2 regions of the Streptomyces sp. 2P-4 genome follow, and region 1 is predicted to be linked to the other one. Evidence: riboswitches for the same ligand, from Rfam matches in the RefSeq annotation. Region 1 holds a riboswitch; the other holds the start of a gene.
What was found. A riboswitch is a leader RNA that binds a small molecule or an ion and turns the genes downstream of it on or off. The one in region 1 is predicted to bind cobalamin.
Positions count from the first base shown of each region.

Region 1 (4,184 bases):
TCCACGAGGCGCGCCGCCATCCGGACGACCTCCACCTCGTGGTCGGGGCCGACACGGGGCACCGGTACGTGGACCGCGTGCACTCCCGGCACGCCGAGGCACTCGACCCGGCCTGCCTCAAGCCGTTCGAGGTCGGAGCCCCCGAGGAGATGGCCATGCCCTGGTCGACGATGGCGTGGGACCGCAAGGGGCGCCCCGGCGCGCGGGCGGGGCGTGCCGCATGACCGTGGCCTGCCTGGAATCGCTCACCTTCGGCCTCGGGCACCTGGTGCGGGCCGCGGAGTCGCTCGGCGAGCGGCTCGTGCTGCTCACCCGGGACGCCGGCTACTACGCCCACGAGCTGGGCCTGTTGGAGCCCGGTGCGCTGGACGTCGTCGCCGTCGACACCTTCGACACCGCCGCCGTCGCGGCGGAGCTGCACCGGCTGCCGGGGCTGCGCGGGCTGATCAGCTCGACGGACACGTGGACCCTGGCCGGCGCCGAGCTGACGGCCCGCTTCGGCCTGCCCGGCGCGCCGCCCGAGGTGCTGCGGCTCACCCGCGACAAGGCCCGCGTACGCACCCTGCTGCACCGGGCGGGGCTCTCGCGGGCGCCCGCCGCCGAGGCCCCCGACGCGGACGGGCTGCGGGCGGCCGTGCTGAAGGAGACCGGCCTGCCCGCCGTCCTCAAGGACACGGCGGGCACCGGCAGCCAGAACGTCTGGCTGGTCCGCGACGAGGCGGGGCTGGACGCGGCGCTCCGCGAGGCGGCGGGCCGCCGGCTGACCGGCCGGCTGTTCGCCGAACCGTTCTTCCCCGGGCCGGTCTACAGCGCGGAGACCCTCACCTGGGCGGGCCGCACCAGGCTGCTGGGCGTCTCCAGCCGGCTGATGTCCCCCGAGCCGCACTTCCGGGAGGAGGTGACCGCCTTCCCCGTCGCCTTCCCGCCCGTGCAGAGCCGGGAGTTGGAGCGCGTACTCGGCGGGGTGCTCTCGGCCCTCGGCTACACCGACCGGTTCGCGCACGTGGAGTTCGCGCTGACGGCCGAGGGGCCCGAGGTGGTGGAGGTCAACCCGCGGATCGGCGGCGCGCTCGTCGGCGAGGCGCTGTGCCGGGCCCTCGGCGTCAACGTGTACGAGGCCCTGGTCGAGGCCGCGCTCGGCCGGCGGCCCCGGCTCATGGACGCCGGCCCCGGGACTCCGGCGGGCCCTGCGCTCGCCTTCGTCCTCGCCTACCCGGCGCAGCCCGGGGTGTTCACGGGCGCCGAGGGGCTGGAGCGGCTGGCCGGACTGCCCGGCGCGCCGGCCTGGTACCCGGTCAGACGGCCGGGCGACCGGCTCGAACACCTCGGCGACAGCCGCGGCTACGCCGGGATCGTCTGCGCCGAGGCCCCGACGGCGGAGCTCGCGACGCACTGCGCGGTCGCCGCGGCCAACACGGTACGCGTCGTGACCCGGCCGTTCGCGGACGGAGAGCAGGCCGCGGCGGGCGGCGGCGGTGCCTGACCGGCCGGCCCCGCCGCTTCCCGCCGCTCGACCGGACCCCTGCGGGCAACCCCGCCCACGAGGAAGGAAGACCGTCACGCCATGGCCGACACGGGTGGATTCCAGGACGACGACTTCTGGAGCGAGTTCTACGAGTTCCTGTTCCCGCCGGAGCGCTTCTCCCAGGCCGAGGAGCTGCTGGCAACCTCCCCCCTGCTCTCCTTCCCGCCGGGCGGCCGGGTCCTCGACCTGTGCTGCGGGCCGGGGGTGTTCACCGTCCCGCTGGCCCGCCTCGGCCACCGCACCACCGGCGTGGACCGCAGTCCGGCCATGCTGGAACGGGCCCGGAAGCTCACCGCCGAAGCGGGCGCGCAGGCGGAGTACGTACGGGCCGACGTGCGGGACTACACGGCCCCGGGCGCCTTCGACACGGTCCTCAACATGTTCACGTCCTTCGGCTACTTCGAGGACCCGGCGGACAACGCGCGGGCGATGCGCACCATGCACGACTGCCTGCGGCCGGGCGGCAGCCTGCTGCTGGACGTGGCCGGGAAGGAGATCCTGGCCCGCCGGGTGGTGCCGCCCAAGGTGGTCCGGCGGGGCGGCGGCCTGCTCGTGCAGACCGACAGCGTGCTGGACGACTGGGCGCGGCTGCGCAGCGACTGGGTGCTGGTGCGGGGCGAGCGGGTGACCCGGGCGAGCCTGGTGTGGTTCGTGTACAGCGCGGTGGAGCTGCGTGCGATGGCCGTGGCGGCGGGGTTCGAACGGGTCGAGGTGTTCGGGGGCTTCGACGGCCGCCCGTACGACGAGGACGCGGACCGGCTCATCGTACGGGCGTACCGGCCGCGCTGACCGGGCCGGGTGGCCGGGCGGCCGGGCCCGCGGCACCGGCCCGGCGGGCAGGGGCGTCAGCTGAGGGGCGCACGCTCAGGGCGCAAGCCCCGGCGCGTGCGCCCTTTCACGCCCAAGTGACCGGAATGTAATATCGCCAGGTCATCGCCGCGACGGGAGACAGGAAGCCGGTGCGATTCCGGCACGGTCCCGCCACTGTGACCGGGGAGCGGTCCCCTCATGAGCCACTGCGCGCACGCGTGGGAAGGCGGGGGGAGCGCCGATCCGGGAGTCAGGAAACTGGCCAGTCGCGGGCCCGTTCCGAGGAGCGCGGACTCCCCAGGAGGCTCTACGTGTACGTCGGCATGCCCGGCTCCCTGCAGTTCCCCCCGTCCACCCGCCCGTCGCACCGCCGCGCCCTGCGCGCGGCGGCGGCCGCCGCCCTGGTCTCGGTGCTGGCCGCCGGCTGCGGCGGCGGCACCGATCCGGCCGGGGAGGACGGCAAGCCCGCGGCCGCGCCGGCGGCGGGCTTCCCGCTCACCGTCGACAACTGCGGCACCCGCACCACCTACGACAGGCCGCCCGCCCGGGCGGTCACCATCCACCAGCACCCGGCCGAGCTGATGCTGGCGCTCGGCCTGAAGGACCGCATGGTGGGCACCGCCTTCCCCGACTCCCCGGTCCTGCCGCAGTACGAGCAGGACTTCAAGGCCGTCAAGCAGCTGGCGCCGAAGGAGCCCTCCTTCGAGGCCGTCGTCAACGCCGAGCCCGACTTCGTGTACGGCGGCTACGGCAGCGCCTTCGCCGAGAAGGAGGGCCGCTCCCGCAAGGCGTTCGCGGACGCCGGCATCGACACCTACCTCAACCGCGAGTACTGCGGGAAGAAGCAGGTGTCCATGGAGGACGCCTACGAGGAGATCCGCACCATCGGCGGCATCTTCGGCGTCAGGGACCGGGCCGACGCCCTCGTCGCGGACCTGCGGGCGCGCGTCGAGAAGACCGGCAAGGCCGTGGAGGGCGCCCCGGCCGTGCCCGTGTTCGTGTACGACAGCGGCGACAAGTCGGCGTTCACCGCCGGAGGCAAGAGCCTCGGCACCGAGATCATCAGACTGGCCGGCGGGCGCAACATCTTCTCCGACCTCGACGAGGTCTTCGGCGACGTCTCCTGGGAGCAGGTCGTCGAGCGCAGGCCCGAGGTCATCGCCATCTACGACTACGCCGACGCCGGCAGCGTGCAGCAGAAGAAGGACTTCCTGCTCTCCCAGCCCGCCCTCGCCGACGTGCCCGCGATCCGGAACAAGCGCTTCGTGGTGGTGCCGCTGACCGCCACCCTCGTCGGCGTGCGCCCGCCGCACGCGGTCGAGGACCTGGCCCGCGGCCTGCACCCCGAGCGCTTCCGGTGACGGCCGCCGCCGCGGCCCGGCCGAGGGAGGAGTCCCCGCCCGGCCGGGCCGGGGAAGACGGACCCGCCCCGGCCGGGCGCGCCGGGCGGGCCCGGTTCCCGCTCGTCCTCGCGGGCCTGGCCGCCCTGCTGCTGCTGTCCCTGACCGCCGGGCTCGCCATCGGCTCGGTGCATGTGCCGCCCGGCGAGGTCTGGGGCATCGTCGGCCACGCCCTCGGCGCGGACTGGTCCGAGCCGGCGTGGTCGCGGGCCCGCGAGCACATCGTGCTGGACGTGCGCGCGCCGCGCGTCCTCCTCGGCGCCGTGACCGGGGCCGGGCTCGCGGTGGTGGGCACCGCGCTGCAGGCCCTCGTACGGAACCCGCTCGCGGAGCCGTACCTGCTGGGCGTGTCCTCCGGGGCGTCCCTCGGCGCCGTCGCCGTGATCGTCTTCGGCTTCACGCTGTTCGGGGCGGTGTCGCTGTCGGCGGCCGCGTTCGCGGGCGCGCTC
Region 1 is NZ_CP095011.1:204,315-208,498, forward strand. It holds gene MUK52_RS00970 (cysteine synthase family protein) at 1-224, shown strand, start outside; gene MUK52_RS00975 (ATP-grasp domain-containing protein) at 221-1,483, shown strand; gene MUK52_RS00980 (class I SAM-dependent methyltransferase) at 1,565-2,314, shown strand; cobalamin riboswitch at 2,436-2,616, shown strand; gene MUK52_RS00985 (ABC transporter substrate-binding protein) at 2,659-3,696, shown strand; gene MUK52_RS00990 (FecCD family ABC transporter permease) at 3,693-4,184, shown strand, end outside.

Region 2 (4,184 bases), 780 kb from region 1:
TGCGTGGCCAGGTAGCCGGTGAGCTGCTCGGCGAAGTACTGGACCATGTCGTTGCGTTCGGGCTCGCCGTGCACCAGGACGTCGATGCCGGTCTTCTCCTGGAAGGAGACGACCTCCTCGATCTCGCCCTTGATCCGTGCCTCGTAGCCCGCCGTGTCGATCCGTCCGGCCCGCAGGTCGGCGCGGGCCGCGCGCAGCTCGTCGGTCTGCGGGAAGGAGCCGATCGTGGTGGTCGGCAGCAGCGGCAGGCGCAGGTGCGCCCGCTGGGCGGCGGCCCGCTCGGCGTACGGCCGGCCGCGGCGCCCGTCGGCGTGCGTGACGGCCGCGGTGCGGGCCCGTACGGCCGGGTCGTGGGTGAGGGCGGATCCGGCGCGGGAGGCCAGGTCGGCCCGGTTCGCGGCGAGTTCGGCGGTGATCGTGTCCGTGCCCCGGCCGAGCCCGCGGGCCAGAACGGCGATCTCCCGGGTCTTCTGCCGGGCGAACGCGAGCCAGCGGCGGACCTGCGGGTCGAGGTCGCGCTCGGCGTCGGCGTCCAGCGGAACGTGCAGCAGGGAGCAGGAGGCGGCGACGTCCACCCGGTCGGCGAGGCCGAGCAGCGTGCCCAGGGTGGCGAGGGACTTCCGGAAGTCGTTGATCCAGATGTTGCGGCCGTTGACGATGCCCGCGACGAGCCTCTTGCCGGGCAGGCCACCGACCGCCGCGAGGTCGTCCAGGTTGGCCGCTCCCGCTTCCGTGAAGTCGAGCGCCAGGCCCTCGACCGGAGCCGCGGCCAGGACGGGCAGGGCCTCGCCCAGCCTGCCGAAGTACGAGGCGACCAGCAGCTTCGGCCGGTCGGCGGCGGCGCCCAGCTCCCGATAGGCGCGGGCGGCTGCGTTCAGATCGGCCGGGGTGCGGTCCTGGACGAGGGCGGGCTCGTCGAGCTGCACCCACTCGGCGCCGGCGGCGTGCAGGTCGGCGAGCACCTGCGCGTAGACCGGGAGCAGCCGGTCCAGCAGGGTCAGCGGCTCGAAGTCCGCTGACACTCCGGGAGCCGGCTTGGCCAGCAGCAGGTAGGTGATCGGACCGACGAGGACCGGGCGGGCGGTGTACCCGAGCGCGACGGCCTCCCGCAGTTCCGCCACCTGCTTCACGGAGTTCGCGGTGAACACGGTGCCCGGGCCGAGCTCAGGTACCAGGTAGTGGTAGTTCGTGTCGAACCACTTGGTCATCTCCAGCGGCGCCACGTCCTGCGTGCCGCGGGCCATCGCGAAGTATCCGTCCAGGGCGTCGGCTTCCACCGCCCCGCGGTGCCGCTCGGGAGCAGCGCCGACCATGACGCTGGTGTCCAGCACGTGGTCGTAGTGCGAGAAATCACCGGTCGGTACTTCGTGGATACCGTCCTCGGCCAGCTGCTGCCAGTGCGAGCGCCGCAGGCCGGCCGCGGTCTCCCGGAGGGCGTCGGCAGTGACGCGGCCCTTCCAGTAGCCCTCGACGGCCTTCTTCAGTTCGCGGTTCCGACCCTGGCGGGGGTACCCGTACACGGTGGCTCGTGCTGCCGCGGCTGCGGGCTTGGCTGTCACGGAACTCTCCTTCGCGAGATGTGTCCAGGAACATCCCGGCAGCGGGACGCGGACGCGAAGGAACGACGGAACGGGCGGCCGACGCCGCGGACGGAGGCCCGCACGTGCCGCTCGCTGTGTACGCCGACCCGCCCACGAGGTCACCGGGATGTCCGCACACGGAATCGTCCGCGTGCGGGCAACGGGCAGGTCTTCGGACTCGCGGGCACGCCTGCCGGTTCCCCGGCGGGCACCTACTGGCCGTCGCTTCCCAGGACCGTTGTCCGGTCCCAGTGCGTATGACGGCGGTCGTTCCCGCTCACCGCTGCGGGGCAGTCCCGGATTCCCACCGGGTTCCCTCTTGCGACGCATCCCGCCTGGAGGGCGGGGCGAACCAGCTGCACCGGCCACCCTAGGCCGCACGCCCGCTCAGCGGCGACCCGCTTCCACCATCCGGACACGGAAACGAGATGCCCCCGTCGATGCGCGCGCCTTCCTGACGGGCCGGGACCCGCACAGAGCGCGTCGCCGTCGGAGAGGCGCCGCGGCGCGGCTGCACCGGCCGACGGCCCTGCCGCGGTCCGGGCCGGGTGGTCATCGTGTCGGTCCTTCGGTTTCGACGGAGGCCAGGAACTTCCGCTGGTCTTCCAGGAAGCCGTCGGCGAACAGGGCCCTCGGCGCGCACAGCGCGGTCAGGGTGAGGCGGAGTGCGGAGTTCTCGACGTCCTGCCTGACCAGGCCGTGCGTGGCGTCCGGGTAGCGGCCGACGCGCAGCGCGGGCCCCGGCAGCAGCCGCCGGTAGGCGGCCTCGGTGTCGGCGGTGTCCACGTTCATGTCGTGTCCGGCGAGCACCAGCAGGACGGGCACCCCGCGCAGCGCCGGCAGGTCGGCGCTCGCGTCGGCGGTGTGGTTCTTGGAGACGAACCTCCAGCGGGCGGCCGTCATGCCCTGCGGATCGCCGACGGCGCGTACGTACTCCTCGTACGGGGCGCCCCGCCCGAGCAGTTCCAGGCCCGTCTCGCGGCGGCGCAGGGCGGCGGCGACCTCGGCGTCGGAGGCGCCGTCGCGGCGCAGCTCGGCGAGGAGGTGGTAGCGGCCTTGCCGGTGCCAGTTGACGGCGGGTGAGACGGCGATGACAAAGCGGATGCCGGGGTTCTTGGCGGCGATCTTGGGCAGGACCCAGCCGGCCTGGCTGGCGCCCCACAGGCCGATCCGGCGGCTGTCGACGTCCGGCCGCTGCCGGGCCCAGGCGATGGCGTCGACGGCCTCCTGGGCGCGGTCGTCCATGGACTGGTCGAGCCAGTCTCCGGGCGAGCCGCCCACGCCCGGCTTGTTCCAGGACAGCGAGGCGTATCCGGCTCGGGCGAAGGACTCCCAGATCGGCCGGTAGAAGGTGTCGTGGGTGGCGTCGACGGGGCCGTCCCCGTGCACGAAGACCACCAGCGGGAAGGGCCCCTTCCCCTGTTCGGGCAGGGCCAGCACGCCGTCCAGGGTCCGGCCGTCCCGGCGTACCGTCACAGCCTCCTCGCGCAGGTCGTAGGTGTGCTGCCAGACCACCAGCCCGCCCAGGCCCGCCGCGGCGACCGCCAGTGCGGCCAGCGCCGCGAGCACGGCCCGCACCACCCGGCGGCGGCGCGTGCTGCGTCTCGATGCCATCTGCCCCCCAAATATCTATCGCTCTTCAAACGATCGTTCTCATTACGACCGTACTATGATCGTGCGCATACCGCGAGGAGGAATCATGGACTCAGCCGTTGCCATCCGGCGCAGCGTGCCCCAAGGCGCCGGGGAGCAGGTCGCCGAGTTGTACTGGGAGGCCTTCGGCCGCAAGCTCGGCGCCGCCCTGGGCCCGCCCGAACACGGCCGCGCCTTCATCGCCCGCCACCTCCACCACGACCGCGCCGCCGTCGCCCTCACCCCCGACGGCGACCGGGTCGTGGGCGTGGCCGGCTACCAGCTCGGCGGGCGGGGCCTGACCGGCGGCGGCGTGCGCGACGTGCTCTCCGGCTACGGGCTCTTCCGCGGCCTCCCCCGGCTCGCCGTACTGGCCCTGCTCGAACGCAACCCGGAGCCGGGGGAACTGGTCATGGACGGCATCGCCGTCGACCCCGCCCGCCGGGGCACCGGCATCGGCGGCCTGCTGCTGACCGAGATCGCAACCATCGCGGCCGAACACGGCTGCTCCCGGGTCCGCCTGGACGTCATCGACGTCAACCCGCGCGCCCGCGCCCTGTACGAGCGCCACGGCTTCACCGCCGTACACACCGAGCAGACCCCGTACCTCAAGGGCCTCCTGGGATTCGGCGCGGTGACTACCATGCATCGCGCCATACCCGGCACCAGCACCGGCAAGGAGCAGCAGCCATGACCAGCAGGCCTCCGGCAGCTTCCGCAGCGGAGCCCGCCGCACCGGAGATCGGGACCCGGACGCTGGTGTTCGGCCTCGTCCGCGAGGACGGCACCGTCGACGCCGGCGAGCTGTACGCCGTCGCCGAAGCCCTCGGCATGACCGACCAGCAGGTCCGGCTGTGCGTCAAACGCCTCGTCGCCGATGGCCGGTTCACCCAGGAGGGCCGCGGCCGCAAGGCGCGACTGCACGCGACCGCCGACCCCACCGGCTCCATCGCGCCGGACGTGGAGTACGTC
Region 2 is NZ_CP095011.1:982,788-986,971, forward strand. It holds gene metE (5-methyltetrahydropteroyltriglutamate--homocysteine S-methyltransferase) at 1-1,559, opposite strand, end outside; cobalamin riboswitch at 1,739-1,939, opposite strand; gene MUK52_RS03995 (alpha/beta hydrolase family protein) at 2,133-3,194, opposite strand; gene MUK52_RS04000 (GNAT family N-acetyltransferase) at 3,280-3,906, shown strand; gene MUK52_RS04005 (PaaX family transcriptional regulator C-terminal domain-containing protein) at 3,903-4,184, shown strand, end outside.
Region 2: linked by a shared signal. The riboswitch ahead of metE (5-methyltetrahydropteroyltriglutamate--homocysteine S-methyltransferase) and the one ahead of MUK52_RS00985 (ABC transporter substrate-binding protein) in region 1 are both predicted to bind cobalamin.